Regions from separate parts of the Bacillus sp. FJAT-27231 genome, predicted to be linked through region 2. Evidence: riboswitches for the same ligand, from Rfam matches in the RefSeq annotation. Region 2 holds a riboswitch; each other region holds the start of a gene.
The links. A riboswitch is a leader RNA that binds a small molecule or an ion and turns the genes downstream of it on or off. The one in region 2 is predicted to bind cobalamin.
Positions count from the first base shown of each region.

Region 1: another riboswitch for cobalamin. It lies ahead of AC623_RS10095 (ribonucleoside-diphosphate reductase subunit alpha); the one in region 2 lies ahead of AC623_RS10630 ((2Fe-2S) ferredoxin domain-containing protein).
Region 3: another riboswitch for cobalamin. It lies ahead of AC623_RS02720 (ABC transporter substrate-binding protein); the one in region 2 lies ahead of AC623_RS10630 ((2Fe-2S) ferredoxin domain-containing protein).

Region 1 covers NZ_LFZU01000001.1:2,155,287-2,165,968, forward strand. The annotation lists gene AC623_RS10085 (acetyl-CoA hydrolase/transferase family protein) at 1-878, opposite strand, end outside; gene AC623_RS10090 (ribonucleotide-diphosphate reductase subunit beta) at 1,027-2,061, opposite strand; gene AC623_RS10095 (ribonucleoside-diphosphate reductase subunit alpha) at 2,076-4,301, opposite strand; cobalamin riboswitch at 4,508-4,685, opposite strand; gene AC623_RS10100 (sporulation protein) at 4,788-5,201, opposite strand; gene AC623_RS10105 (metal-dependent hydrolase) at 5,343-5,972, opposite strand; gene AC623_RS10110 (spore coat protein) at 6,073-6,504, opposite strand; gene AC623_RS10115 (spore coat protein) at 6,538-6,993, opposite strand; gene AC623_RS10120 (hypothetical protein) at 7,131-7,349, opposite strand; gene AC623_RS10125 (hypothetical protein) at 7,460-7,774, opposite strand; gene AC623_RS10130 (hypothetical protein) at 7,976-8,323, opposite strand; gene AC623_RS22110 (hypothetical protein) at 8,537-8,668, shown strand; gene AC623_RS10135 (AbrB family transcriptional regulator) at 8,770-9,870, opposite strand; gene AC623_RS10140 (LysR family transcriptional regulator) at 9,995-10,682, shown strand, end outside.
Region 2 covers NZ_LFZU01000001.1:2,257,931-2,268,612, reverse strand. The annotation lists gene dapF (diaminopimelate epimerase) at 1-45, shown strand, start outside; gene AC623_RS10655 (D-serine ammonia-lyase) at 117-1,448, shown strand; gene AC623_RS10650 (mechanosensitive ion channel family protein) at 1,539-2,591, shown strand; gene AC623_RS10645 (NRDE family protein) at 2,613-3,383, shown strand; gene AC623_RS10640 (biotin transporter BioY) at 3,444-4,016, opposite strand; gene AC623_RS10635 (GHMP family kinase ATP-binding protein) at 4,251-5,132, shown strand; cobalamin riboswitch at 5,229-5,418, shown strand; gene AC623_RS10630 ((2Fe-2S) ferredoxin domain-containing protein) at 5,575-5,958, shown strand; gene cobJ (precorrin-3B C(17)-methyltransferase) at 5,977-7,563, shown strand; gene AC623_RS10620 (sirohydrochlorin chelatase) at 7,579-8,484, shown strand; gene cobK (precorrin-6A reductase) at 8,481-9,272, shown strand; gene AC623_RS10610 (precorrin-8X methylmutase) at 9,262-9,909, shown strand; gene AC623_RS10605 (cobalt-precorrin-5B (C(1))-methyltransferase) at 9,912-10,682, shown strand, end outside.
Region 3 covers NZ_LFZU01000001.1:584,756-595,437, reverse strand. The annotation lists gene AC623_RS02765 (bifunctional adenosylcobinamide kinase/adenosylcobinamide-phosphate guanylyltransferase) at 1-429, opposite strand, end outside; gene AC623_RS02760 (histidine phosphatase family protein) at 381-1,007, opposite strand; gene AC623_RS02755 (adenosylcobinamide-GDP ribazoletransferase) at 965-1,762, opposite strand; gene AC623_RS02750 (cobyric acid synthase) at 1,753-2,625, opposite strand; gene AC623_RS02745 (bifunctional adenosylcobinamide kinase/adenosylcobinamide-phosphate guanylyltransferase) at 2,622-3,206, opposite strand; gene cobD (threonine-phosphate decarboxylase CobD) at 3,188-4,258, opposite strand; gene cbiB (adenosylcobinamide-phosphate synthase CbiB) at 4,233-5,198, opposite strand; gene AC623_RS02730 (adenosylcobinamide amidohydrolase) at 5,195-6,664, opposite strand; gene AC623_RS02725 (FecCD family ABC transporter permease) at 6,661-7,722, opposite strand; gene AC623_RS02720 (ABC transporter substrate-binding protein) at 7,685-8,659, opposite strand; cobalamin riboswitch at 8,795-8,937, opposite strand; gene AC623_RS21335 (hypothetical protein) at 9,129-9,302, shown strand; gene bioA (adenosylmethionine--8-amino-7-oxononanoate transaminase) at 9,405-10,682, opposite strand, start outside.

The DNA.
Region 1 (10,682 bases), 100 kb from region 2:
CGAACGTCATTTGTTTCATTTACCGGCAGCATAAAAATATCTCTATTTTCATGCATGAAGTCATACAGCTTCTTCGTGCCATAAGCGAATGTTGCTGTTGTTTTTCCAGGGTAATCCGTGCGCCTCCGATTCGTGACGGCTCCACTCTGATAAAGCTCTACTAATTGATCGGGTATCATTTCTGTCAAAATAGATAAATCCTGATAATTTGTCAAAGACTTCATTACCGCATTCGGAATCGCCCCGAATCCAATTTGCAAGCTATCCCCATCTTTAATAAGACTCGCAACATAGCGGCCGATTTTTTCATCTTTTTCCGTAATGACAGGCACTGGAGATTCTATTAATGGCTGATGATGCTCAATGAGCGCTGTGACTTCCGAAAGGTGAATTTGATTCCTCCCATAAGTTCGCGGCATGTATTCATTTACTTCCAGTAAAATCGTTTTGGCGGTTCTAGCGAGCGGTGCGGTATAATCGCAATTCGTTCCCAGAGAAAAAAAGCCGTTCTCATCCATCGGTGAAACAGTGGCCATTATCACCTGTTGGTCTGTTATTTCTTTTAACAATGCCGGTACGTCCGAAAAGTGATTAGGCAGCAGGTCCACAGCGCCTTCCTGAAACGCGTGTCGATCGCCAGCTGCTAAAAACATCGAAATGACTTTTAGCTCTTCTGGCTTCTTTCGAATCGCTGGCCGGGACGTTAACATTTGGAATAGCCGGTTTTCTTTTAAATCTTCTCTCTTTTCAAGTGCTGCCAGCAAAGCTGGTGGTTCGCCAGCCATTAAAGGGACGATAATATCGTCGCCTGCTTCAATCAAGCGAACTGCTTCGTCTGCCTTCATCAACTTTTTTTGATATTCTTTTTCATTCGCCACGGACGACACTCCCTTAAGCCGTTTGACAATTTTTTCATGCTTTCTCTTTATGAAAAGAGAAGATGTCTTGTCTTTATCATATATACTGGCTATTGGTTGTCAAGCAGTCTAGTTTTATGATGATGGGCAAACAAATAGATGACTATATTTATAACTCGTCAAAGCCATTCGCTTCACTTGTCTTTGTATAGGCGCGTGACTTTTGTTCAAAAAAGTCTGTTTTGCCGAGGTCTACTTCTTGATAAGCGATAATCCAGCGCATTGGATTTGTCCGATACCCTTCAAATGGTGCCGAAAAGCCTAGCTGTTCGGCTCGTTTATTTGCCATGAATCTGATATAGCTTTCTAGCTCGTTCATTTGAATGCCATCTATTTTGTGGCCAATAATCGATTTTCCCCATTCAATTTCAAGTTCCGCTGCCTGTCGGAAAGCTTCTTGCCCATAAGCCCGCAGTTCTTCTGTATCATATTCTGGGTTTTCGTTCAGCACTTCTTTAAAAATCTTTTCAAACAGCCCAACATGAAGCTGTTCATCGCGATTAATATAATTGATCATCGTACTAGTGGCGATCATTTTTTGATTGCGGGCTAAGTTGTAGAAAAAGGCAAAGCCAGAATAGAAGAAAAGACCTTCTAATATCACATCATAAATGACGGATTTAAGAAAATTCTCAATGGTTGGTTCGTGAGAAAATGCTTCATATCCTTTTGTCACAAATTCATTACGTTCTTGAAGAATCGGTTCAGTGCGCCAAAAATCAAATACACGATCTTGTGTTTCCTTATCAGCTACGCTAGAAAGAACATAGCTGTAGGAATGATTATGGATCACTTCCTGCTGAGCAAGAATAATCATCAAAGCATGCAAGCTGGAATCCGTTAAATAGTCCGCTGCTCTGCCGGCATAATCAGTTTGAATGCTGTCAAGCAAAGCGAGCAAGCCAATAATCTTCAAAAATGCATTTCTTTCATCAGGCGTCAGTTCACTAAATTGCTGACGGTCTTTCGTCATGTTAATCTCAAACGGCGTCCAAAAGTTCGCTAGCATTCTCTTATACTTCGGATAAGCCCAGCTAAAACGCACGTCATCCCAGTTTAAAATGTTGGAGCTTCTTCCATTAATAATAGCGGTAGACCGATTGGGTGCACTGTGATCGATAATCTCCCTTTTCTTAAGCTTCATAACTATTCTCCTCCTTATGAATGACAGCTTTCACATTCTTCAATATCAGAAGCGGTAGACCGCACATAATAAGTCGTCTTTAATCCCGATTCCCATGCATCTAGGTGTAAGTCTAACAAGGCTTTCGCTTTAATATCGTTGCGCACATATAAATTAAAGGATACAGCCTGATCAATATGGCGCTGGCGCTTGGCATTTTGGCGAATGCTCCAATGCTGATCAATGAAATAAACGGTTTTGTAGTACCATGTCGTCTGAGCTGACAAGTCAGGCGCTGTCACAGGTATTTTGTAATTTTTCTTTTCTTCCATATATTCTTTACGGAAAATTGGATCAATTCCAGCTGTTGAACCCGCGATCAAAGCGGTGGATGAGTTTGGAGCGACCGCCAGCAAATAACCATTTCTCATACCAGATGTTTTGACTGTTTCCTTTAACTGCTGCCACTTTGCTCCATTATAATCACGTTGTTCAAAGTAGGCACCACTATCCCAATCTGATCCTGCAAAGACCGGATATGAACCTTTTTCTGCTGCAAGTTCCGCACTTGCTTGAATCGTTAAAAAGGCAATTTGCTCATACAATTCATCACAATAATGGACTGCTTCGTTTGATTCCCAGCTCAACCCCTTTAAGGCAAGCAAATGCTGCCAGCCAAATGTGCCAAGTCCAATTCCTCTGTATTTCTTGTTCGTCAGCTGCGCTTGTAAAACAGGAATATTGTTCATGTCGATAACGTTATCGAGCATTCTTACTTGGATGGGGATTAAGCGTTCAAGCACTTCATCCATCACGGCACGGGCTAAAGAAATGGACGAGAGGTTACAAACGACGTAATCACCAGGATCTTTTGTAACCACGATTTTTCCGTCTTCTGTTTTTTCTTCGATTACGACCGTCGGACTCATATTTTGACAGATTTCTGTGCAAAGATTGCTTGCGTAAACCATTCCGGTGTGCTTATTCGGATTCGCCCGGTTAACGGTGTCTCGGTAAAACATGTAAGGTGTGCCTGTTTCAAGCTGGGAAATCATAATGGCTTTCATAATCTCGATAGCCGGAACTGTTTTTTTACTTATGTGCGGATGAGCTACGCACTCTTTATATCTCGTTCTAAACGTTCCCTCTCCCCTTTTCTCATCAAATGAATCTTCAAGAGAGTAACCCATCACTTTTCTTACTTCATGAGGGTCAAATAAATGCCAATCTTCTCGTTTATCGACTGCTTCCATAAATAAGTCAGGAATAGTGACACCCGTGAATAAGTCGTGTGTTCTGCGGCGTTCGTCTCCATTATTCAACCGGGTTTCCAAAAATGAGAAAATATCTTTGTGCCAAATATCCAAATAAACAGCAATCGCTCCTTGACGCTGGCCGAGCTGATCGACGGATACGGCCGTATTATTCAGCTGTTTCATCCAAGGAATCACACCCGAGCTCACATTTTTAAATCCTTTAATGTCACTTCCCTGGCTGCGAATTTTCCCTAAATAAATCCCAAGTCCGCCGCCGTTCTTACTTAAATTAGCTGCATCCGTATTGGCATCAAAAATTCCTTGCAAGCTGTCATCCACTGTATCAATGAAGCAGCTTGACAGTTGGCCATATGATTTTCCCGCATTCGCAAGCGTTGGAGTAGCGGTTGTCATATATAAATTAGAAAGCGCCCAATAGGCTTCCTTCACATAGTGCAGCCGTGTTGATTTAGGTTCATTCATCATTAAGGTCATTGCAATAATGAGCCATCTTTCCTGCGGAAGCTCTGCTGGCTGCTTATCTAGTGTACGGGCTAAATATCTTTCACTTAATGTGACAATCCCAATGTATGTAAATAATTTGTCCTTCTCAGGATCAATCAGCTTACTTAGCTCTTCTATTTCGTCTTTTGTATAAGAAGTGTTTAAATGAGGATTGTATATTCCTTCTTCAATTAAGAGCTGGATGAGCCCCGAGAAATCTCCGTATCCAGCCAATTTCTCCCCGCGTGTTGTCGCTGCCTGCTTATATAGTTGTTTTAAATACAATCGGGCTGCGATAAATGTCCAATCTGGTTCCGTGCTCGTGATCCGCTCAACTGCTGAATGTAAAAGCAGCTGCCAAACTTGCTCATCTGTCCACTCTTCTCTCGTATCAAGTGTTCCCTTTATCTTATTTTCATAGCTTGCCAGTTCAATATGGGGAAATTCCCTTTGAATTTCAATAAATGCCTCTTCTGCTATGCTTTGTACGGTTTGAATCATCTCTATTCCTCCTAAACGATCAGTAGTTTAGAAAGAGATTTTTTTAGCAACAAAAAAACCATCTTTCTAGATGAAAGATGGGATGAGGGCGAAGAAATAATCTTTTCACAAAGTGAGACAGACCTGCCCTTGTACACAATAAAGAGCCTGTCTGAATAAAAGACATTGTCGTTTTCTCCGCGCTTTCTTCCCAACTCCCGAAGAAGAGTAAACGCTGTAAAAAGGCAGGTCTCCTGGCTTATGCTTCTTCCTTCCACATTCCTTCCCGTCTATTCGACAGTGGATTTATCTGCGGTCGTCCACACTTACAGTTGCGGGTACAGCTTCGGTATTTCACCGAATTCCCTATTAAGCTGCAATAGCACCTTTTTACTAAATATTGATTTAATTATAACATTACCACTAAATGTTGTGTCCGGATTAGTATAACAATGATCGTTACCGGAGGCAACCCCGAATGAACTTTTTACTTACTTCGGTCTTTACTCACTCTGTAGTTAAAATAATCAATTCATCCTGATCAGAAGGGTCAACAGCTTGTGGAATAACAGCGGTTGTTTTTAAAAAAGTTTTATTCTTATCATTTGTAGGCGGATGCCCGGGATCAATTTCAAGAGAAAAAGGAATGGTGATGTTTTCTCTCGGTTTAATATCTCGTTGGATGGGAATGACTATTTCTTTTAACTTCTTATCAATATAGGAAAAATCGCTATCTTCCCGTATCTTATCCATTTGGACATGCACTGAAACGATTAAAGTCTCGATCGGTTCTGGCGCCTGCCCGCCATTAATTAGAACCTTCCCTTCAATTTTGTCTCCTCTTTGATAGGTCATTTTTGGAAGAGCGGTATCGATCTCGACTCCACCAATGCCAATACTAGACAAAATATGTTTCCACATGAAATACCTCCTTTCTTTCTATCCAATTTAGTTTAATATTCCCCGATGTTTTCTTGTTAATCTTTTCTTTGCTGGTTGTTAACTGTATTTGAATTTTGCACATTTTGTTTTTGAAAAAAGCATGCTTTATACAAAGCACGCTTAAAATTCTCTATTAAAGAGAGGCTGAAACCATTTAATCCCCCTCTTATTAGCCGGCCATATTTTCATATCTGCCACTAGATGACTCATATACGCGATAGAAGCCGCTAAAAAGCTGCCTTCGAGCCCAACACTTTGCTGAAATTGCCACGCAATCCCTGCAAAACAAGCTGATCCAATTAACGAGTGAGTTAAAGAGCGGTGCGATAAAAAGGAAGAGACCATAATAAATGCACTTAGCAGCAGCAGCCAAAAGATACCCATGTACCAGGCGGCAATCGCCAGAGCAGCTCCTGTTATAAACAGCATCATCCGCTGCTTGATAAACAGCCGTGGTAATACTGTTAAGCCTATACCAACAGTAAAACCCGCCGATTGCACGAAACCATTCAGCTTTAGATAACTGTAGCCCATTAAAAGCAGCCCTGCAGTGGCAAAAAATAAAATTAACCATTTTTTCGATATCGTAATTCGATTGGACAGCTTGCCGTTTACATCAAGGTCAGGAGCAAGGCCAGCGATTGCCCCAATGCCAATTAAGCCTGCTGTAGTAAGTGGGTCTGTATGTAAATAAACAGCTGTGGCTAATCCGGAGGCTCCTCCAATAGCCAAATGAGCCGATCCTTTCATCTGTTACCATCCTTTTCTTTTTCCCCATTATAACAAACAGATGTTCTTTATTCTATAAAAAATAGCATTGATGAAACCATCAATGCTATTTTTGGATGCCTTATAATACATCAAGCTTTACAACAATAGCTAATAAAATTTGAAGCAATACTTGGATATTGACGGCTATGTCGGTGTCAATTGTCACAACTTCTACATTTTTTGAGCCTTGAACAACGATTCTTTGGTTGTTCCGCTGTGCTGTTGTAGTAAATTGCCTAATGTCTTGGACAATATTATTCCCCTGGTCTGTATCGCCAATAATGATTTTAATAACAGCAGCAATGGCAGCTTGAATCCCCAATTGCAAAGACACTGCTACTTGTGTATCGGTTGTAGTAATATCAACACCTTCGGAATCCCTTACGATAATCCATTCATAAGAAATCTGCTCAGTCGTTACAGACTGCTCCGCCTCTTGTGAGACCTCTGCCTCGTTATTACGATTGGACTCATCGCAATGATCTAATGCTCTCCACTTTTTTTCACGCATATTTTTCACCTCTCTTTCCTTTTTTGTTTTAATTTATAAAATATCTAATTTAGCTACTAGTGCCACTAACACTTGCAACAATGCTTGAATGTTTACAGCCAAGTCAGTATCGACCGTTCTGATGTTTACATCTTTTGAATTGTCTATGATCGTTCTTTGTCTATTGATTTGTTCAGAATTAAATTGCTGAATAATATCTTGTGCTACAACCCTGCCGCGTTCGTTATTGCCAACCGTAATGCTGATGACCAATGCAATGGCCAATTGTAAGCCTACTTGTAGAGAAACAGCTGCTTGAGTATCCGTTGTACGTACAGTAACGTTACAAGACTCGTTAATGAAAATTAACTCATCAGACTCTTGGTCGATAGTCGAGAATTCCATAGCGTCTTGTAAAATATCAGCTTCTCTAAAATTATTGCGGTTATTGTGATGTTTGTTCATATTTTCTTTTTGCTCGTGTTTACGCTTGTTACGAGAATTTGACATGATTTTCACTCTCCTTTTCATTGGATATGTAATATTATATTAGCCTGTCGATTTAACGGCTTGTAACAATCACCCATAGGTTGTACCCATTTTTTTCAAAAGAAAAAACGCCTGCTTAGAGGCGTTTAATGATGACCTTATTTCTCTTCTTTTTTTATAGAAAAAGATTGGTCCATAAATGTATCTACTTGATGAGACAAATCCTCGACTAATTCTTTCAATAACTGTTTTTGTTCCTTAGAGAGCTTCTTTTTTGCTTCTTCTATATTGATATCATTTTTTTGAAAGATGTCACTGACAAGCAAGTCAATGATTTTATTGGGGATTCCATTAGAATTTTGGGATGAATCACTCATACGTATCCCTCCTTTTTGTTGACGCTCTGTTCTTTTACTATATGCAACAGTCATCCAAAGAGGAACCTGTTCATTTTTCCACACAAAAAACCCTGTGTGGGGTCACAGGGTTACATGTTAGAGTGACGATCAATAATCTGAAGAAGCCAATCCTGTACACTTTCAATATACTCTCCAGAAATATCTAGTTCCGCCAGCACTGTTCCTTTGCCAATGATTTTCAATCCAGGTACGATAGCTGGTTTTTTTGGATTCATTGAATATACAACGGTATCTATATGATGAATTGGAACACGAATATTTGTGACCGGACCTTTGCTAACTAGAAATCCTTTATCTACTTTAATAATATTCTTTTTCCAACAATATTCGGTATCAGTAGCCGTGCATTCGGGAACTGCGTCCTCATTTATAAAGGGTGTCATGTATTATACCTCTTTTTCGCTGTGTGATAGATAATAACAACTATAACCTATCAGCTTTACGTTACTTTGTAAACAAAAATTTTCACCCGCAAATTGGTTTTACATAATTTAATTATGTTAATTGATTATAAGCCCTTGATGAAATTAAATTTCCTCATAAAAACGCAGCCCCATTATAATTGTGGGGCCTTGTCTTCTGCATTAGATCACTTCAGCTTTTCTATACCCATTTGACTTTTGCTCTTTTAACTCTCTAATAAATGCTCGGCCATTTCTTACTCTTAAAAGATAGGATACATTGGAACGAGTGAAGATGGCTACATTGTCCAGTCTTCCCGAAATTGACTCAAGATTAAACCAGAAATTCGGCTTTGCATTTTTTCCGATTCTCACCACGTCCACAATTTCTGTTAATGGAATATTGACTTGATTTAACGAATCATTTGTCATCAACATTCCTTGATCTATTTTATAGTTTGACGATTGTTTTTTACGCTGTAAATAAAGCCCAAAAAACAATGCACCTGTAAAAAGTAATAGTAGTTCCACCTGATAACACCTCCTCTTCCTCTCTATATGGTGCCCTTCAAACATCACTTTTCCCATTTCTATTACTGTACCCACTTTTCTTCTTTTTACCCGTGAGGTCATATATTCTTCGGAAGAAAAACTTTTTTCGAAAAGTTTAAAGAAGGCAAAAAAAGATAATATCAATAATAAGGTATGTATGTTTTGAATGATGGCAGTTTTAGGAGGAGAAACATGAAAAAACTAGACGAAGAAAAGCTATTAATTAGAGTGACCCAATTAGAAGAAATTGTTCTTGAATTGTCTGATCGAATCAGACAAATGAGCGAAGAACTTATTGAAATGAGAGAAGAAAAGATCCATTAAAAAATGAGCAGTCTGAAAACGGTTATTCACCAGCTTTTAGACTGCTCTTTTGTTTGTAAGAGAGAAAATCGATAAAATAAGCAATACCAAGGCCGGCTTTATTATGCAGACGCATGGGTATGAACCTCTTTCTGTAACTCCCACATGTGCAGAAGGCGGAAAATTGGGGGAAGAATGAGACAGACGGCTAAGATTCTAAGTACTTGCACCGCCACAACAAACGTAGAATCTGCATCCAATACAACAGCAGTCGTCGCCATTTCAGCAATTCCTCCTGGTGCAAAAGCAAGAGCCGCTGTTTTGAAGTCGATGCCCGTTAATACAGAAACAAGATACGCACAAATAAACATGACAGCGATTAATCCCACTGTACTCATCAATCCAACCATGATTGTTTGCTTTAATCCGGCAAACATCTTTTTATGAAAACGAGACCCAATCGATACTGCAATTAAAATTTGTGACAAAATAGTTAAGCTATGCGGCCAATAGGCTACCATATTATGACCAGCATACACTGAGCTCAACGACTGGACAATCGCTACAGTCGTCATGCTTCCAAGCAGCCAAGGGGCTGGGAATTTCAAATGTTCCCCTGCATAATACCCTCCCCACGCTGCCATCGCTAATACAGCTGTCCAAAGCAGCTGGAGCGGATCAAATCCACTTGAAGCATGTTGAATAGCTGGCTCAGCAGCTGGATGAATGGCCCAAAGTGATACGATAACCGGAATGGTTAAAACAACTAAAAACACGCGCATCGTTTGAATGATGCTCACAACGGCGGTGTTGGCTCCCACCTCTTCTGCCAAAGCCGGCATTGCTGATAATCCTCCTGGTGCTGTACCGAAAAAGCTTGTTAGCATATCTGAACGGCTAAACTTCCAAAGAACGAAACCAGAAAGCAAAGAAAAAAGAACAGATAAGATGAGCATTAAACTAATGACCATCCAGTGTGATTGGAAAGCAGTTAAAACAGATAAATTAATTTTTTGCCCAAGTTCAATCCCTAATATGAGCTGACCAATGGATAGCCAGCTTTTCGGTATCTTGTTCGCTCCTGAAAATTGAGGAAAAGCAAAAGAAATGCTTGCCGCTACTATCAGTGTCCCCAACATCCAGCCAATTGAAAGACCTATCCATGACAATAATAGACCTCCCATAGCACTTACTATGAGAACGATCCACTTATTTTCTTTCATTTAATCCTCTTCTTTCTTTTCTTATTCTCTATAACTAATTATAATAAGAAAAAAGAAATAAATAAAATATTGCTTTTTTATATTTAAACATAAAATAAAGTTATACCAGAAAGGAAAGTAAAGGATGGACGATCGGGATTGGCTTGTGTTACAGACGTTGTTTCATGAAAAAAACATAACAAAAGCAGCTAACAACCTGTATATTTCTCAACCCGCACTGACGAACCGTTTGAAGCAAATCGAAAAAGAATTCGGTGTTCAAATTGTTAATCGCGGAAGACGCGGCGTACAATTTACCCCTCAAGGAGAGTACCTGGCAAAATGCGCCGACGACATGCTGTTAAAACTGCAGCATATTAAAGAAAATGTTCTAAATATGGAAAATAAAATAACCGGTACACTCCGGCTTGGTGTTTCTACTTTTTTTACTGATTATAAACTTCCTGGGCTGCTCAAACTTTTTAAAGATGAGTACCCTAATATTGAATTTAAAGTAACAACCGGCTGGAGCAATGACATTATTCATTTAGCTTATAATCAAGATGTACACGTGGCCTTTATTAAAGGGGATTATAGCTGGAAAGGCGGCAAAAAGCTGTTATTTGAAGAACCCATTTATATTGCCTCAACAGAAAAAATAGCATTAAAGGATTTACCTGAACTGCCGCGGATTGACTACCATACTGACCAAAACTTGCGAACGGTCGTCGATAATTGGTGGGCTGAAAACTATACAAAACCTCCGCTTGTCAGCATCGACGTCGATAAAGCAGGCACAAGCAAAAATATGATGGCCAATGGCTTAGGTTATT
Region 2 (10,682 bases):
GGGGATGAAGTAAAAGTATTGTTACAGCAAACGGTTTTTGCTTAAGAACAAGTTGAAAAAATTCCAAGAGACCTCTCTTGGAATTTCTTCATTATAAGTACAGAGGGGGAGTATAAATGAATGATGAACAGTTGAATAGTCTTGAGACGCAATGGCCGTTAATCACCGAGATGAAAGCTGGTGAAGAAGTTACGTGGCTGAACGAACGAACATTAAAAGCCGAAACTGACCAGTTGCCGATTACACTCGAGGAAATACAGGAGGCTGATGCCAGGCTAAGAAGATTTGCTCCTTTTTTGGCAACGGTGTTCCCCGAAACGAAAGCAACAGACGGCATTATTGAATCACCTTTATTTGAAATCCCTCACATGAAGAGTTTTCTTGAAAAACAGCATAACGAAAAGATGGAGGGCCGCCTGTATTTGAAGGCCGATCACTTGTTGCCGGTTGCAGGCTCTGTAAAAGCACGCGGCGGTATGTATGAGGTGTTGAAGCATGCTGAAAGTCTTGCTATCGAGAATGGTCTCTTATCGACAGAAGAAGATTATAGTAAACTAGCTAGTGATGAAATGAGAGCTTTTTTCTCTCGTTACTCCCTTGCGGTCGGCTCTACCGGCAATTTAGGCTTAAGCATTGGCATGACAGGAGCAGCACTAGGATTTCAGACGACGGTTCATATGTCTGCTGATGCAAAAGAGTGGAAGAAAAGACGGCTTCGGGACAGAGGCGTAACCGTTATCGAGTATGAAGATGACTATAGCCGTGCTGTAGAAGAAGGCAGAGAGCTGAGTGCTAAAACGGAAAACAGTTTTTTCATCGATGATGAACATTCAAAAGAGCTATTTTTAGGCTATTCAACAGCCGCCCTTCGCTTGCAAGAGCAATTTCGTGAGAACGGTATCTTTGTGGATGCAGACCATCCGTTAATTGTTTATTTGCCATGTGGCGTAGGTGGTGCCCCGGGAGGGATTTTCACCGGTTTAAAACGAGTGTTTGGCGAGCACGTCTACGGCTTTTTCGCTGAACCAGTTCAAGCTCCTTGCATGCTGCTCGGTTTAATGACGGGACTGCACGATGAAATTGCGGTACAGGATATAGGCATTGAATTAAGAACGGAGGCAGACGGACTCGCTGTCGGCAGACCATCAAGCTTCGTCGGCAAAGCCGTAGCGAATGATTTAGATGGAGTTTTTACGGTGTCGGACGACACGCTCTTTGTTTATTTGAAGCAAATGGCCGCGCTCGAAGGTAAAAAGCTGGAGCCTTCTGCCTTGGCGGGAATAGAAGGGCCTATCCGTGCAAAAGAAAGCGGGTGGCTGGACAGCCATTTAACAGAAGACCAGCGAAAAGGCGCCGTTCATCTCGTCTGGTCAACAGGAGGCAGCCTCGTGCCAGAAGAAGAAATGAAGGCCATGATCGAAAAAGGAGAACATTTATACGCTGAGTAAGATACGCTGCGCTACCGCCGCTCTCTCTTGTTTAAACTTTCTTTATGAAGGTAAAGGAAAAGAAAGAGAGTATAAAGTAGTGGTGATCATATGGAGAACATCGTAAACATTTTTTCATCGGAAAATTTAGCGAGCAAATCTTTAGACTTCGCTCTATTTTCTACCCTAATTTTAACAGTTAAGTGGCTCGTTATAAAAGTCGTTAAAAGAAAGAAACATGCCCCGGGTTCTTGGAAAAGAGAGCTGATTCCGCTTTTAAATACGACGTTAAATTGGCTTACTTTTTACGGCATCCTGTTGTTATTTCTCTATTATTTCTCCAAAGAGAAATGGTTGTTTTACCCGCTCTATACATCAGGAGATGCGGAAGTAACCGTCTTTTTGATTCTTGTAGCGATCTTGACGGTGTCGCTTGCCCAAAGACTCGTGAAGCTGTTCAATCGTTTTGTGATGAGCAGGGTGTATGATTTTTATGATTTAGACAACGGAGTGGCGTATACATTTAACCGGCTGATTTATTATACGGTTATGATTATTGCGCTGGCCATCAGCTTTGCAACTGTCGGTCTTGATTTAACAGCAGCCGCTGCCTTATTTAGTGTGCTTGGCATCGGAATTGGCTTTGGGATGCGAAATGTAGCGGGGAATTTTGTCTCAGGGATTATTATTTTATTTGAACGGCCGATTGAAGTTGGAGAAGTCGTGGAAGTAAACGGCAAATTTGGCAAAGTGGAAAAAATCCGGCTTCGCTCCACTGTTGTCAAAACAGCAACAGAAGGCTCTTTAATCGTGCCGAATCAGTATTTCATTGAGCAGATTGTGCCGAATCGTTCAGGCGCGGAAGTCATCGCAGAAGTAGTAGTCGAAGTAACATTTGGACAAGATACAGAAAAGGTGGAAGAATTGTTATACGAAGCGGCTGATAAAGTCATTGCTGAGAAGGAAATTGAGCCGCGAGGCCCTAAAAATGTTCGTTTCATAGATTTTCGCAATGAGGCGATGGTGTTTAAGGTAGAGGTGCCTGTACAAAGTATTGTAATTAAGCAGAAGATTGAAAGCAGGCTTCGCCACGCGATTGCATTTCTATTCCAAAAAAATAATATTCGCCTAGCTTCGCAGCCGATTGAAGTGAAGCCGTCATAATCGCCAGAAAGGTGCAAATCTATGTGTTTAATTAACTTTTGTTTTCAGCCGAACGACCGATATAAATTGGTAATGGCGGCTAATCGGGATGAATCTTTCGTGCGTCCTACCCAACAAGCTCATTATTGGCAGGACACGCCTCGTATTTTAGCCGGGCGTGACCTTGAAAAGATGGGGACGTGGCTCGGTGTCACAACAGGTGGTCGAATTGCGGCACTCACAAATTTTCGTGACCCTTCGGAAAAGATGGAGGGAAAGCGATCTCGCGGGGAGATTGTCCGCTCTTTTTTGGCTGATTCACAGCCGCCAGAAATATTCATGACTGAACTCCAGCAGCAAAGTGATCAATATCCAGGCTTTAATGTACTCGCTGGCACAGCGGATGAGCTGTGGTATTATAGCAATAAAAAGGCTGGGATAGAGACAGTTCTTCCCGGCACACACAGCTTAAGCAATGCCTTTTTGAATACGCCATGGCCAAAATCGGAAAAAGGAAAAGCGTATCTTGAACAATGCTTGCATCACTCATCGACGCTTGATCCGGAGTGTTTGTTTTCGTTCTTGCAGGACGACGAATGGGCTCTAGATGAGGAGCTGCCTAAGACGGGTGTGTCGCTTGAGTGGGAAAGAAAGCTTTCACCGCTTTTTATCAACAGTGAACACTACGGTACAAGATCGTCGACCGTTTTGATCATAGATCGGACAAATCACGTTACATTTGCGGAAAGAACGTATCTTCAAGGTAAACTTGTTGGAGAAAAAACCTTTCAGTTTCAAATAAAACCTAAATAAAAAGAGCTGTCTTACAGTGAGTCTTAAACGACTGACTTGTAAGACAGCTCTTTTACGTCATTAAGCGGTATGATTACGAACTGATTGCGGAAGCAGACGTGCTGAAGTTAAACGTTTCCGAACTTGGATACCGATCCATGAAGCGAGCAATGCTTTAATAATTCCGCCAATGATAAACGGAGCAAATCCGGCCGCAAAAGCTTCTACCCAACCGAGCTGGGCAAAAATCTTTAACCAGACTGTACCAAAAGCTAGATTAATGATCATGCCAATGATATTAGCGGTAAAAGCGTGGAAAACGGCAGGCTTTGTTTTTTCGATATACCAGCCGATAAAGAAGGCAGAGAGAATAAAGCTGATAATGTACCCGCCAGTTGGTCCAAAAATAATGCCCATTCCGCCAGACATACCAGAGAAAACCGGAAGGCCGACTGCTCCGATCAGCATATACAGAAGAGCTGACAGCGCTCCGTATCGAGAGCCGAGAATGGTAGCTGCTAAACCGATCGCCAACGTTTGTCCTGTAATGGGAACGAGCGGTAAAGGAATGGTAATTTGAGCGAAAATCCCGATGATCGCAGCGAAAAGAGCCGCTGTTAACATCATTCTTAATTTTTCATGTTGAGCAGACATATATATCCCTCCAAGCAGAATAGAACAATCCATAAATGTTAACCTTATTTTAAATAGTGGCGACTTATTGTGTCAATGATATTTTATTTTATCTTAATTCATTATGTGTAAAATTCAAATTAAAAACAAACCTTTAGTAAATAACAGGTAATACGTAATTGGAATAGAGAAAGAAACGGACTATAATAAGTTATCGCAAAATTTTTCATTCTTTCTGAAGGAGGGAAGCAGCTGATGAAAAAAGGAGTAGGCAGGTGCTTTGGCACGTTTGGTGAACTGGCGCAGGGGGAAGTGGGTGAGCAGCCCTTTTTGTTTACTTTGCCGGTGCCGCTTAGAAGCCAGGTTGTGTTTGTCCCAGAAATCGCATCTGTCGTGACAAGCAGCCGCCCCCAACAGGAAAAAATGATACGGGCCGTGGAACTGACACTTGACCGGATGGGCGTTTGTGCTGGCGGCAGGCTCTATGCTCAGTCACAATTGCCAACTGGAAAAGGAATGGCGAGCAGCTCGGCTGATATTACAGCGGCAGTGCGGTCCGCGGCTGACAGTTTTGGTGTTCAGCTTAAGGCATCTGATATAGCTGGCATTGCAGCTGCCATTGAACCAACTGATGGTGTGATGTATGAAGGGATTGTTTCCTTCAATCAGCGGACGGGTGAACTGTTAGAATCTTTTTCTTCTCCGCCAGAGTTGTTTTTGCTTGGCTATGATAGCGGCGGGCGCGTAAATACAGCCGATTGTTATGAAATAAAAAGAGAATACACAGCAGCAGAGCGTGAAGAGATGCGGCAAGTGTACGAGCAAATGTATGCTGGATTGTCTCTCGGCAAAACTGAAGATGTGCTGACCGCTAGTACAAGAAGTGCCATACTAAATGAGCGTTTCTTGCCAAAGCCTTTCTTTTCTCTTTTTGCTGAACTGGCTGCTCGCTTTGAAGCAGGAGTGGTCGTTGGTCACAGCGGGACTGTGATAGGCTTGATTTTTAACAAAGAAGATCGTTCTCTCGGCAAAAAGATGAAGGAAATAAAAAAGCTCATTGCTCAAACTGCTGGCTGGCATCCGTTTATTTTGACCCCTATTCCATTTAAAAACAAGAGGCTGGAGAAGCGTCATTAGACCCATTTAAAAAATGTACTTGTCAAATAGAAGACTTTCCTGCTAATCTAATAAAGGAGTTTGAGATTTAGAAAAATTAGGATGACCTACATAAAAATTGAATAACAAGAGGAGAGTGCCCGGAGAGTCAATCCCCGGGATAATAGGGAAATCGGTGAAAGTCCGATGCAGCCCCCGCTACTGTAAACGGTGATGAAATTGTCAACAGCCACTGGCGTAAGGCCGGGAAGGGACAAGAGTAAGGCGATCCGTAAGCCAGGAGACCTGCTTTCTTCTTCGAACCATCATTCTTCGGAGGGAAGAATAGGATGACTGCATGGAACGGTACCGGCATGCCCGGTTATTTACTTGTTCCTTTAGTAGCTTGCATACATAGCGCTTAGTCCTTAACTTCTTCTGAAGTTAAGGACTTTTTTATTTTTTCTAAAAAGGAGTGGGGAAGATGGCGACATGGGACTTGTCAGAAATAAACCATCACGTATTGATTTGCAACGGATCGAGCTGTATGAGAAAAGGCGGAGAAGAAGTAACACAGGCTATCAGGGAGGAAATTAAAAAACGGGAGCTGGATGTCCGTGTTCACACGACGAGAACGAGATGCAATGGCCGCTGCAAAGATGCTTGTGTGGTCATCGTCTATCCGGAAGGCGCATGGTACCACGAGGTGGATGAACAGCTCGCGGAGAAAATTGTTGCCGCTCATCTTCAAGAAGGCAAGCCGGTTGAAGAAGCTCTGACATACACTTATCAGGAAAAGGGAATGATTCTTCAAAATAAACGTGTAACCGGTGTAGCTAAAGAGAAAGAAAAGCAAACAGTAAAGTAAGTACAGGAGGCGAACGGAGTGAAGGGGAAATTAGTAGTTGTCGGATTTGGACCGGGCAGCGCAGAACACATTACAGAACGGGCGAAAGAAGCACTTAGGGAAAGTGACTGCATTATCGGTTATAAAACATACGTCGATTTAATTGCAGAATTTACTGAAGGAAAAGAGATCATCAGCACGGGAATGTCAGAGGAAGTAAGCCGTGCACAGGCAGCCGTCAAATTAGCGGAAGAAGGCAAAACAGTGGCGGTCATTTCAAGCGGAGATGCCGGCGTGTACGGCATGGCAGGACTTGTCTATGAAGTGCTCGTTGAACAAGGCTGGAAAGAGGCAGAGGGTGTCGGCGTAGAAATTGTTCCAGGCATTTCAGCGATTAATTCTTGCGCCTCTCTCCTTGGCGCTCCCGTCATGCACGACGCTTGTACGATTAGCTTAAGTGATCATTTAACACCGTGGGAGTTAATTGCCAAGCGGATCGATGCGGCCGGTGCAGCAGATTTTGTCATCGCCCTATACAATCCGAAGAGCGGCAGAAGAACGAGACAAATTGCAGAAGCACAGCGCATTTTACTAACGCATCGTTCACCGGACACACCGGTCGGCCTCGTAAAAAGTGCTTACCGGGAAAGAGAGCAAGTGGTCATAACCGATCTTAAGAATATGCTCGATCACGATATTGGCATGCTGACCACGGTCATCATCGGTAATTCAACAACGTTCCTTTATGACAACAAAATGATCACGCCACGAGGCTATCAGCGTAAATATACATTGACATCGGAAAAGCAGCCGCTAAGACCGCATGAACGATTAAAGCCGAAAAATGAGCCATGGGCTCTTCACGGAGGCCAAGAGGAGAAAACAGATTTGTACAAGCTCGGAATGCAGGCACTTCGTCTTTTAGATGGAAAAGAGAAACAGGAGACGAGCCAGCCGCTGTTCAAGCAGAAAATTGAATCCATTTTCGAAGTAGCAGTTAGCCCGGGAGTAGCGAATAAGATGTTTTCAGCTGAGCAGCTGCTCGTGCTCTCAAAGGCAGCAGGAGAAAAAGGGTCTATCGAGTACACACCTCATCATCAAGTAATTTTGCGCGTGCCGACAGAAGCTCCCGAGCAAATAACCGTTTCCTTACAGAATGTCGGCTTCTTGCTTTCGCCTGTTGGGGATGTTGCAACGGTGAAAGCCTGTGACTTCTGTGATGGCGAAAAGAAAGATGCGATTCCATACGCTGAACAGCTGCATGAGAAGTTTGACGGTCTAGACATGCCGAAAGAGCTGAAAATTGGATTGAACGGCTGCGGAATGGCCTGCTACGGGGCAGTGACAGATGACATCGGCATCGTATTTCGCAAAGGAAAGTTTGATTTATTCCTAGGAGCCAAGACCGTCGGCCGGACAGCTCACGCTGGACAGCCTGTTGCTGAAGGAGTGGAACCAGAAGCCCTCGTTCTGCTGTTGGAGGAGATTATTGCGGAATATAAAGAAAAAGGCCATCCGAATGAACGTTTTTTTAAATACTTTAAACGTGTGAAAAAGATTCAAAGCTTTGATTATCGTGATATGGAACCAAAAATAAATCTTGAACCTGCACCGTGTGGGGATTAAAGGAGCGGAAAGCAAATGAAGGCAGTTTTATTTGTCGGCCATGGAAGCCGGGACCGAGAAGGAAATGAACAAATCAGGCAATTTATTGATCAGCTTATCCCAGAGCTTGAGAAGGATGTCATCTACGAAACTTGCTTTTTAGAATTTGAGCAGCCGAACATTGCAAAAGGGATCGATACATGCGTGACAAAAGGAGCGACGTCTGTCGCGCTTGTTCCCCTTATGCTGCTGCCGGCGGGACATTCTAAAATACATATTCCTCATGAAATCGACGAGGCGAAGGAGAAATACCCGGCGGTTCGGTTTACATACGGCAAGCCAATTGGGATTCATTACGAAGCGGTGGATATTTGTAAAAACCGTGTGCTAGAAACGGGTGATTACAAAGAAGGGTCGGATGAGAAGACGGCTGTGATTTTACTCGGACGGGGCGGCAGCGATGCCGATGCCAATAGTGATTTATTCAAGATCACCCGGTTGTTGTGGGAGAAGCTGAGAGTTCCCATTATTGAAACGGCCTTTATCGGCGTCACGTCGCCAAGCTTGGAGGAAGCAGTAGAGAAAACGATCCGTCTTGGTGCAGAAAAAGTGATTATTCTTCCCTACTTCCTGTTTACCGGTGTTTTAATCAAGCGGCTGGAGAATATGACAGAGCAGTTTCGTGTAGCTTATCCGGGAATTTCTTTCTCGCTTGCCGAGTACTTTGGTTTTCACCCTAAGTTAAAAATCGTCGTGAAAGACCGAGTAGAGGAAGTGTTGAAAGGTGAAGTGTACATGAATTGCGATACATGCCAATACCGATTTGAAGCGATGGAGCATATTGATCATCACCATCATCATGACCACGATCATGATCACCACCACGATCATCATCATGATCATAGCCATGAGGGAGAAAGTGAGGCGGCAACAGTCAAATGATTTTCTTTTTAGCGGGGACAAGTGATGCGCGGGAGCTTGCGGTCACTTTGCAGCAGGAAGGGTATCCGCTCATTGCCTCTGTCGTAACCGAGAATGCGGTGAAAGAATTAGAGCAGGTGGCTGTTCCGGCCTTTGCTGGGCGAATGGATGCCGAAGCGATGCAGGCCTTTGTTCTAGAAAAAGAAGCAGCGGCTATTGTGGATGCGAGCCACCCATTTGCAGAAGAAGCGTCTAAAAATGCGATGGAAGCGGCAGAACGAGCTGGCGTTCCTTACATTCGCTTTGAAAGAAAAGAACAAAATTTTCAAGAATCACCGCTCATTACGTACGTGTCTACATATGAAGAAGCCGCTGACAGAGCAGCCAAGACGAAAGGAACGGTCATGCTGACGACAGGCAGCAAGACATTGGCAATTTTCACTGAAAAATTGCTGCCGATTGAGGACATTCGCCTTGTGTGCCGGATGCTGCCGCGAAAAGACAATATGGAGAAATGTGAACAGCTTGGCTTGCCGCAGAAAAACATTGTCGCTATTCAAGGGCCTTTTACGAAAGCCTTTGATCAGGCACTATACGAACAATACAACGTCACATGCATGGTGACAAAAGCGAGCGGACAGCGAGGATCGGTTGATCAAAAAATCGAAGCGGCCAAAGAGCTGGGAATCGAAACGATTGTGATCGAACGGCCGGCGATCGACTACAAAAACCGCTGTTCAAGCTTTGAAGAAGTACGGGATATGCTTTCTGCATTGGAGATTAAAGGGGGAGAACGAGTTGGATTTTAAAACAGATTTTAAGCCGGAAACGGTTCAGCCGATGGAAATTGAAGGACTTAGCTTTGACATGATTACAGAGGAATTTGGCCCGCATTCACTGACAGCTGAAGAATACAAAGTCGTACAGCGTGTCGTGCATGCTTCAGCTGATTTTGAGCTTGGAAAAAGCATGCTGTTTCATCCGAATGCCATCCAAGCCGGCATCGAAGCCATCCGTAACGGAGAACGAATCATCTGCGATGTGCAAATGGTACAGTCAGGTGTCAGCAAGCCAAGAATTGAAAAGTTCGGAGGCAGTATCCACGTTTACATTTCTGATGAAGACGTTATGGAAGAGGCGAAAAAATTGAATACAACGAGAGCGATTGTATCCATGCGTAAAGCTACAGCGGAAGCGGACGGCGGTATCTATGCGATCGGCAATGCACCGACCGCTTTGCTTGAACTGATTCGCCTTGTGAAAGAGGGAATCGCCAAACCAAGCCTGGTTATCGGTTTGCCTGTCGGCTTTGTCTCAGCAGCTGAGTCAAAAGAAGAGCTCGCAAAGCTCGATATTCCGTTTATCACGAACATCGGAAGAAAAGGCGGAAGCACAGTGACAGTGGCTGCTGTCAACGCTTTGTCCCTGCTTGCACAACAAGGATGACAATGAAAGCGCAAGAAAAGAAAGAAGAAAAGCCGCTCAGAAAAGGCTATACGACCGGTGCCTGCGCTACTGCTGCTGTCCAGGCGGCACTCGTTTCCCTGTTGTCCGGAGAAAAACAGGAAACAGCGACGATCTATCTTCCCGCAAAAGTGTTCGCCACTTTTGCCGTTGAGCAGTGCGAAGTACAAGAAGACCGGGCGATAGCGGCGATTAAAAAAGATGCCGGGGACGATCCCGATGTTACGCACGGGGCTATTATTTATGCGGAAGTGATCTTAAAAAAAGAACCCGGCATTGAACTGGACGGCGGCGAAGGAGTGGGCCGGGCAACGAAGCCGGGGCTGGCCGTCGAGGTCGGCCAAGCGGCGATTAACCCGGTGCCAAGAAAAATGATTTTATCCGAAGCTGAGAAAATCTTAACGGATTTCAATAGAACAGAAGGGTTGAAGATCATTATTTCGGTGCCCGGCGGTGAAGAGATGGCCAAGAAAACGCTCAATGGACGGCTTGGCATTATCGGCGGCATTTCGATTTTAGGCACACGCGGGATCGTCATGCCTTTCTCTACAGCCGCTTATAAAGCGAGCATTATTCAGGCGGTGCAAGTCGCACGAGCTGGCGGCTGTGATCATGTGGCGATCACAACAGGCGGGCGGAGCGAGAAATACGCCATCCAGCAATTGCCGGAATTAAAAGAAGAAGCATTCATTGAAATGGGGGACTTTATCGGTTTTACCCTCAAACATTGCAAACGGCTCGGCATCAAGAGGGTA
Region 3 (10,682 bases), 1.7 Mb from region 2:
CTGTTTAATAAATTGCGGTATGCCGTACCACACTTGAATAACTTGGCATGCCTGCTTGGCAACATCTTGAAAGCACCAGCCAGCCGCATCCCGCCACATTCGGTCAAACGCATTTATCGGTACTACACCTTTTGTGATATCCGTACCAATAAGAATGACTTGTCGAGCCTCTTTTTCCTTTTCCCATCTCAGCCAGTCCCCCAGCTCTCTATTCCATGCTTGCCGGGCCATCTCTAAGTCTTCTTCTTTCTCAATAAGCCGGCGAACATGCCGCTCGATCCCTTCAAATACTAGGATGGGTTCTGTCCATCTTTCTATTTCTTCTGTTTCATAAAATGAGTGCCAATGATAAGGATTTACCGAAAGTTCGTATGCTTCTTTCACCCATTTCTTTTTTCCATTGAAGGCACCGCCTGTAATGAGATGCATCTCTCGCCCCTCCTTAATGCAGAAAGTGAACCAGTCAGCTCATAACCGCAGCCATTTTCTATTTGCCAGTTCCAAAATTCTTTTTTCTCAGGCGCGAGCTCCACCAGCAAATGGCGAATCACACCTCCATGAGTCACAATAGCCGTTCGTTTTAGGTGATTTTGAGCGAGAATATCCAGCCACTTTTCCCACGCTGCGCTAATGCGGCTGCCAAACTGCTGATAATTCTCTCCTTCTGGCAACGGATTAGAAAATGGGTCCTGCAGCCAAGTAGTGTATTCTTCTAAATGTTCCAGTTCCTGATGAGTTTTTCCTTCCCAGCGCCCAAAATTCAGCTCACGAAATTCCGGCCATACATCAATTTGGTTGTTCGGGAAAAAGATAGCGGCCGTGTCTATACAACGTTTTAGATCACTTGCAATCACTTTTTCATAAGAAGGGATATGGGTTTTATATTGCTGTAAGGCTGCTCTTCCCGCTTCGCTTAATAGTGAATTTGTCCAGCCGCTAAACGCTCGTCTTTCATTATCGACTGTTACGCCATGCCGATAGAGACCAACAACCACAAGGTCATCCATAAGAGTAGTTCCGCTCCTTCCAGACTGGCACCAAGTATATCTCCTGTAATGCCGCCAAAATGTTTCAGTGCACCCCGACGGGCAAACAAGAAGAACCATACCGCGATCATAGTCAGGAATAGAAACAGAAACAGACTGCCGCTTATAAAGAGAAAAAGCAGTCCACTCCCCATTAACCAAAAGCCGTAGTAAACGGCAAGACGGGCATCTTTCCCTTGTTGAAAAAAATAAGCAATCCCCTCTTGTTTCGCCGGTTTTACACTATTTAATAAAAGGCCGGTCATCAATTGGCTGTAAAAAGGAAGCAGGACAATCAAAAGAGCAAGTGCACTATCTCCAAATAAGAAAATTTCATATATAAAGAGAAAGCGAGAAGCGAGAAGCACAATAAGCGAGAGAACACCGAATGCCCCAACACGCGGATCTTTTAAGATTTCTAGGCGTCTATTTATATCCCGGTAAGAAAAAAAAGCATCGCTCGTGTCAATCCAGCCGTCTAAATGAAGCCCTCCTGTCCAAATAATCAACAGTAGCCAAAAAAGAAAAGCATTGCCGAGAGACGACAGCGGGGACCATTCAAGCAACATCCAAAATACACCGCCATAGATCAGCCCTTTTACTAAACCAAACAACGGAAATACCCGTAATGCGGCCCGTAAGTAATGAGGATCTACCGGCAGCTCCTTATGAATCGGCACAGCAGAAAAAAATTGCACATTCAGCAAGAAGCCGTTCACATACATTTTCAATTGCATGAATCGTGCTCCTCTGGTTCCAAAATGGCCATAAATTTTTCCCAGTTCAGGTACGTTTGTAAATGGCTCGCCAATTGATTATATGTAGCGTCTTTGTCCTTCATCTTTGTTTTTTCTGCTAATGACGGTTCCTTTCTGTTTGAAAGCGACAACACGTCCTCTTCTTCAAGCTGATGGTCAGCCAAATAAGGAAGAACAGCCAAGACAGGGATACCCGTCCGCTCTTCCAGCCAGCTTTTTCCTGCTTCAAATAAAAGCGGATCACCATGAAATTTATTAATGATGACTCCTTTAACACGGCTGCGTTCATGCGGTTCAAGCAATTCCAGCGTGCCGACGACACTGGCAAACAAGCCGCCACGTTGCACATCTGCCACTAGTATGACTGGCACGTCGGCTAGTTCAGCTACCTTCATATTAACAACTTCCCGGTCCTTTAAGTTCATCTCCACCGGACTGCCTGCCCCCTCGATAACGAGAAAATCAGCTAGCTCACTCAGCTTTTCTAATGAATACCTAATCGTTTCTATCGCCTTGTCATAATATTGCCCCCGATATTTCATCCCGGCAATTACATCTATTCGTTCACCCAGCCACACGACTTCTGAGCGGCCAGGTTCCGCTGGCTTTAACAAAATAGGATTCATTTCAGGAAGCGGATCAAGCGCACACGCCTCCGCCTGCAGTACTTGCGCTTTGCCAATTTCTTTGCCGTCTTCAGTGATATAAGAATAGTTCGTGACGTTTTGTGACTTAAAAGGTGCCGGCTGGAAGCCCTTTTGGAGAAGCAGCCGGCATAGTGCCGTTACGATCAGACTTTTCCCTACATCGGAAGCCGTTCCCTGAATCATAATCCCTTTCATATTGTCACCCCCTTTTTCTTTATAAGCGGGCACCCGTGCTCCACTAGCACAGCAAGCGTCGCTTCTTCTATCAGATATTGATGAAGTTCCCCTAATGTTTTAGCATAATAAAATACAAGCGAACTGTTCAGAGGCTCATAGGCCAATTCGTTAGAGACAACAATAACGGCCCCTGCTGACTTTCTGATCTCCTCGATTCCTGTACAAATATTCTGCTTCACCTTTGCCTGAAAAGCGGGATGACCCCATTCCTCATCCGTTAAGTCACTGGCAAACCACTCATTCGTTAATAATGTCGTCAGGCAATCAATTAATATAACATCCTTCTTTGTGAAGCAGCTTGATAAAGCCCCTATTTGAACGGGCTGCTCCCACGTTGTCCATACTTTCCCAGACCCTTCTCTTTCTTGTTGATGAGCGCGAACACGGGCGGCCATTTCTTCATCGGTTACTTTTCCACAAGCTATATAATGAAGGCTGCCTTCTAGTCTTTCCACTTCTAAGACAGCCTGCTTTTCTGCTTCTCCGCTCTTCCCGCTGCGCACACCCCCAAGGATTACGGTTAGCTCTGCTTTTTCCATTGCTGTAAAGCCTCTTTCAATTGGTTATTCTCTGCTTCTGTTTTCACTGCTGCCCTGAGCCATTTGCCGGCAAGCCCAGGATAATTATATGTATGGCGGAGAACTATTCCTTTTTCTAGTAAAAAGAAAAAGAGCGGCTTTTGATCTGCTAATTTCGGATCACGCAGCAGATAAAAATTAACGACCGACCGGCTAAATTGAAATCCTTCCTTCTCTAAGAAAGAAAACATATTCTCCCGCTCTTCCTTAATTTTCTCTCGTGACCAATCGACAAATTCCCGGTCCGCTAAGATGGTTTCAGCTGCCTTCAGGGCAAGAGCGTTCACATTCCAATGCGGACGAAAGCGGGCAACCTGTAAAGCGAGCGATTCATTTGCCAGTAGATAACCGAGACGCAAGCCGGCAATAGCATACATTTTCGTTAAGGATCTTAACACAATTAAATTTGAATAGTTCTGAATGAGCCCCGCAACGGTAAAGGAGCCGGCAAAATCATAAAAGGCCTCGTCCACTACAACGTAGCAGCTAGTCGATGATAGACGATCTAACAGTTCAACCATTTCCCCTTCAGAAAAAGCCACCCCGCTCGGATTGTTCGGCGTGCAAATAAAAACAGCAGCAGCTCCCTCGGCTTTGACGGCTAATTCCTTTATTGGAAGAGTGTAATCTTCATTGATAAGCACATACTCGATTTCGCAGCCATATGCCCGGCAGGCCGTTTCATATTCAGAGAATGCCGGCTGAACAATGATCACTTTACATCCACGCCACAGCTGACCGAGAAATTGAATGATTTCTGCCGCTCCATTCCCTAACACCACTTGTTGTTCATCCACCTGGCTTAACTGAGCAATTTGCCTTGTTATCGATTTCCCATAAGGATCAGGGTAATCAGAAATAACAGAAAACCAGCTGTTCCATTGATCCTGGATGCTTTGCGGTGGTCCATAGGGATTAATATTGACGCTAAAGTCTACGATAGAATCTGGTTGCTCTATTCCTACACCTTCATATAAGTGTGCCGGGTTAGAACCATGTGCGGGCCATTTCATAACAAATGCCTCCTATCCACATAACAAGCAAGAATAAAAAAGAAGAACGCTCCATAATCTGATTCGCAAGCAGGATATCCTCTGCCGTTTTTTGTTTTAACGGATCACCCATTTCAGCACGATGGGAGACACGGCCTTTATATACATTCACGCCGCCTAGCTGAATGCCGAGCAAACCAGCAACAGCTGCTTCACACCAGCCGCTATTTGGGCTTGGGTGCTTTTTCGCATCACGGCGGACAATGTGCCATACATGTTTTTTGGAATACCTAGTCTCTGGAAAAGATATAACCATGAGCCAGCTCGTCAGACGGGCAGGCAGCCAATTCACTACATCATCCAGACGGGCAGAAGCCCAGCCAAACTGTTCATACCGATCATTTTTATATCCAACCATTGAGTCACACGTATTAATCGCCCGGTACATCATAGCTCCAGGCGCGCCGGCTAGAAAAGCCCAGAAAAGCGGAGCAGTCACACCATCACTCGTATTCTCAGCAACGGTCTCGATGGCCCCTCTCGTAATCTCTCCTTCATCTAGTTGATCCGTGTCGCGGCCAACAATATAAGAAAGCTTTGTACGTGCTTCTGGTAAATCTCCGCTTCGTAACGGTTCATACACACTCACCCCTGCTTCTTTTAAGCTGCGGCAGGCAATGGCAGAAGCGATCATCAGGGCCTCGGCTGCTACTCCGGCCGCCGGATGGATACAATAGAAGATAAAAACGAACAAAAAACTAACTCCGCCGGTAATTAGGAGAGTGATAGCAAGCATCCACACCCCTTTTTTCCGCCGGCCCGTTCCTTTATTCAGCCGTTGCTCTAGAAAATGAATAAGTGAGCCAATCCAGCGAACCGGATGCGGAAGATGCGGGGGATCGCCAACTAAACGATCAATAAAAAAAGCAATGGTCGCAGCTAGGAGATGATAGATCATCATGCCCTCTCTCCCGGTCCGCTTTTTTCTAACGATTCTATTGTGCATTCATAGACTGCTTTTCCAATCGCCTGGCCTAGCGGCGAAATAGTGCCTGCAAATGCCTGATGCGCGCCGCGCTGGGTCGCCGCAATTAGAACACTATCAGTGGAAGTGCCTGTCGCCTGTGAATACGTTAACGGGTCTTTTACTTTTTTATCCAATAAAGCTTTTACTTTCGCCTCTGTAGCTGTCATCACTGATTGAACGAATGCCTCCTCTGACAAATAGCCATTCGTAAATACCCATGTATTGATCGTGCCCGGTAAAAAGGCACGGCTATGTTCCACAGCCCGCGATACATCAACCGCATTCCCCACACCAGCCGTAACAACGACAAACACAGACACATCTTCTATTTCTACAAAGCGATAAGCAGCTTTATGAAGGTGAACGGCTGTCATCATTCCGACTGTCTCATTTATATCAAAATGGCGCTGTTTCAAAAATTCCTTCATATCTTCCTTGTAAGAGTCGTGCCAATAATTTTTATCGACATGTCGGTTCACGAAGCTGCGGTGCCATCCCCATCCCGCTCCGATGACGCCTGCTGATAATGTTTTTAATAATACAGGAGCCTCTAGAGCAATAAATTCATCTTTATGTGTAATACATGTTCCATCGATGATGATCTCTGTTTCTTCCTTAGCTGTTTTCTCAGGAAGAATGCTCATTTGCGGTTTAGGGACTTCCGGATGCGGCCGCTGATGGATCGCCGTTTTATAGACTTGCTGAATTGGCTCTTCCTTTAACACTTCACTTGGAATGCCCAAGCCGCGCATTGTTCCATCTTCCATCAGTAATAATCTGTCACAATACAGAGACGCGAGGTTCAAGTCATGAAAGATCGAAATAACAGTTAACCCTGCTTCGTTCGCCATTTTCTTGAGCAGGTCCAGCAGCTCTTTTTGAAAGGATAAATCCAAATGGTTCGTTGGTTCATCTAAAAGTAAAATCTCCGGTTCCTGGGCAAGAGCTTGAGCGAGAAACACTCGCTGCCGCTCACCACCTGACAGTTCTTCAAGAGAAGTATCAGCAAACTGTATAGTACCTGTTCGTTCCATTGCCTTGTTTACGGCCTGTTCATCCTCCTCTGTCCATATCGGAAAAAGACCACTTTGGTGAGCATAGCGGCCGAGAGAAATTGTTTCTTTCACCGTGTAAGAAAAAGCCTGAGGAGTCATCTGGGGAAGAACAGCTAGCCGCTTCGCCAGTTCTTTTGGCTTGTAACTTTTTATTTCCTTTCCTTCGATCTGCATCGAGCCGCTGCTTGCAGGGACAATGCCGCTCATCATTTTTAGCAGCGTTGTTTTGCCGCTGCCATTAGGACCTAATATGCCAAAAAGCTCTCCTTTTTGAACAGAAAAAGATAAATCACGGACAATCAGCTTGCCATCATAACCACCACTGAGCTTTATTACCTGAATCATGCTGTTCTTCTTCCTTTCCTGTGCTTACGAAGCAAAATGATAGCGAACACGGGAGCGCCAATAATAGAAGTAATCACGCCAATTGGCAATTCGGTTGGAGAGATAATGGTGCGGGCTACGAGATCAGCTAAAATTAGAAAACCAGCACCGGCGAACATGGACAATGACAACAAATGACGATGATCTGGTCCCCATATCAATCGAATAAAGTGAGGAATGACCAATCCGACGAATCCGATCGTGCCCGAAACAGCAACTGCTGCTCCTGTTAAAATAGAGCCAGCGACTAGTACAACGAGCTTTTTCCGGCGAACATTTACTCCTAAGTGCTGGGCTTTTTCCTCGCCGAACGACATGGCATTCAATTCAGCCGCATGAATGATTAACAAGATTGTACCAATGAGGAAAAACGGCAGGATCAGCTGAATATAATCCCAGCCTCTCATCGAAACACTGCCAAGCAGCCAGCCGATAATTTGTCTTAGCTCCTCACCTGTCAGCGCAATCATTAAAGAGATAACAGCTCCCAGAAAAGAACTGAAAATAATGCCTGTTAAAATGATCGTTTCTACTTTTAACGACCGTTCAATCGCCTGGGCAAATAAAACAACAATAAAGATGGTGGCAATCGAAGCTATGACACTGATGACAGGCAGCGTAAAGCCGGATAGCCATGAAAGCTGCACATTAAAAAACAGCACCATCACCGCGCCTGCCGAAGCGCCCGATGAAACGCCGAGTGTATAGGGATCGGCTAACGGATTGCGCAGCAGTCCTTGAAACGCAGCACCGGCTACAGCTAAGGAAGCGCCTACGAGAGCTGCTAGCAAGACGCGCGGAAATCTAATTTTCCATACGATATTATCAAAGGATGGGTCCACTCCATGAAGAGAAGTGCCGAAAAAATGATGAGATAATAAGAAAGCGATATCCCGAAACGGAACGCGCATCGTTCCGATCGAGATACCCGCAAATAAAGCGATCATAAAAAAAGCAAAAACGATTATATATGCCGAAATTTTATTTCTTAAAAACATCTGGATAGATCGCTTCGGCAAGTTCTTCTACTCCTTCAATAAGACGTGGACCTGTCCTATTGACTAAGTCAGCTTGCACGTCATGAACGTCCTTGTTTTTAACGGCAGTGATGTTTTCCCAGCCTTTACGCTTCAGCACTTCTTCAACCGGCTGTTTCGTGTAGTAGCCGTGTGTTGTAATAATGACATCCGGATTTTTCTTAATAATTGCTTCCTCTGTCATTTGGATCCATCCTTCTTGATCAGCAGCAGCATTTTTGGCATGAATCAGATCAAGCATTTCTTGCATAAAGGTATTCTTGCCAGATGTATAGATTTCAGGTGCTGGTGACACTTCGATAAAGACGCTTTTTTCATCTTCTTTTTTAATCGTTTCTGCCTTTTCCTCTACCTCTGCCAAATCTTCTTTCATGTCTTTTACTACATCATGAGCTTTTTCACTCGTCCCAGTAGCCTTCCCAATCATTTCAATTGAATCATATACCTGATCAAAATTCTGGGCATCGTTAACGACAAGCACATCAATTCCTGCTTCTTCCAGCTGTTTAAAGCCATCTTTTGCATTATGAGCACTGGAGGCGTGGGCTAATACTAGATCTGTGTCGAGTCCGATAATTTTTTCAATGTTATATTCCATGCCGCCGACTTTTTCTTTAGAATTTACTTCTTTCGGGTAGTTATCATTATCGGAAACGCCAACAATTTCCTTTCCTAGCCCGAGCTCATAAGCGATTTCGGTATTGCTCGGAATGAGGGAAACGATTTTCTTAGGTTTTTCCTCAATAACGACATCCTTTCCTTCTGCATCTTTGATCGTTACTGGAAAGGCCGCTTCTTGGCTTTCTTTTGGCTGATCTGCTTTTTCTTCTTTTTCTGGCGCTGCTTTATCTGTTCCGCAGCCAGCCAGCAATCCGGCAGCCAACACGAAAGATAATGTGTACTTAGATACTTTGTTCATCTCTTTCTCTCCCTTTACTTCTTAAAAATATCAATAAAAAAACACCTCTACGCTTTGAAGAGATGCAGTGAAAAAGAGCCATGCGGGCATAATGAGCCAGCGAGCCGCTTTTACACCACCCTATCCGCGTAGGTTACCGGTGCTCTAAATCAGGCAGGTTTTCTGGCTTGTGAAATAGATCTATTTCACTTACAGTGGCGGGACCGCGCTGGACTTGCACCAGCTTGCCCTTTTAAAAAGCTTTTTTGTTCAGCTTTACCTGATTCAATGTATGTAGTTTTCCGCCTAGCTTCATTATACACAAAAAAAAGATTCCTTTCATACAATTTTAAGATGAAAACCATTCTTTCTGATTTTCATCGTGTCTATAAATGGAATAAATTAAATTTTTTGCACAATACAACGATCTTTACGTTTTAGATAGAACAAAAGTGGAATAGGATAAAGAAAAGGAAAGGAGCGGCTAACGATGAACCTTGCTGCTTTAATTGGATTGGTTGTTCTGCTGCTTTGTATTGGTCTTATTTTAGTGTACTTTCTTCGTCAGGCATTCGATGCGAATGATTCACATCGAATAGATGCCATTCCCGAAGACGATTCTTATTTAAACGATCGGGACTCTGCACATGATCGCAATCTGTAACTTGTTTTTGAATGACAAAGAATCATAAGAAAAAAGGATTCACTTACCATAAAATCCGCCTGGACCTCAGGCGGATTTTATGGTTTTCCTCAGTAAAATAGCTTAGCTCTCTGCATATACTTTTTCATTCGAAATCTCGCGAATAGCTTGTTTCATGATAGCAGCCATTTCATCTAAATCTTCATAGCTTGAAGCAAGGGGCGGCATAAAAACAATCACATCCCCAAGCGGCCTTGTCAGCATGCCAAGCTCTCTCATGCGCAATGTTGCTCGATAAGCCATTCTTTCTTCAGCTGGAAAAGGCTCGTTCGTCGCTTTATCTTTAACAATCTCGATGCCGCACATTAAACCAAGCTGCCGGATTTCACCGACGTGCGGCAATGTATTGATTTCAGTTAAAAGCTTCTTCACGTATTCTGCTTTACGGGCTGCTTGTTCAACAAGGTTTTCTTTCTCGAAAATAGCCAAACTCGCTAAAGCGGCCGCACAGCCTAACTGATTTCCTGTATAAGAATGGCCGTGGAAAAAGGTTTTCATCTCTTTATAGTCTCCATAAAAAGCTTCGTACACTTCTTCCGTCGTTACAGTAGCCGCAATCGGTAAATATCCCCCGGTAATTCCTTTAGCAATAGTCATAATATCTGGAGATACACCTTCGTGTTCTACCGCGAACATTTTTCCAGTCCTGCCAAATCCGGTTGCCACTTCATCTACGATAAAAAGAATCTGAAACTCCCCGCAAAGACGTTCAAGCTCTTTTAAATAGCCGGCCGGCATCATATGCATACCGCCTGCACCTTGTACCATCGACTCAACGATAAGTCCAGCAATCTGTTCATGATGTTCCTCAAATAATGTACGCATGGCGGCAAGTGATTCTTCTTTCGCTGTTTGTTCATCCCCTGACGGATGCCAGCTTGCTGACGGAAATGGGACGGCAAATGAATTAAACATGAGGGCACTATATACACGGTGATAAATATCGATAGAACCTACGCTGATGGCACCGACTGTATCGCCATGATAGCCATTTGCCAGCGTGACGAATTTTGTTTTTTCCGTGATGCCTTGGTTTTGCCAATATTGATAAGCCATCTTGATCGCTATTTCGACTGATTCTGCTCCACTATCCGAATAAAATACACGCGTCAATCCTTCAGGTGTCAGCTGAATAAGCTTTTCAGCTAGTTGAATAGAGGGCACATTCGCTGCTCCAAGCAACGTTGAATGGGCAATTCGATCAAGCTGCTCTTTAATGGCGTCATCAATTTCTGGACAGCGATGGCCATGCACATTCAGCCACAGGGAAGAATAGCCGTCAAGGTACTCATTGCCATGAATATCTTTCAAGCGGACACCTTCACCGCTCTCAATAATAAG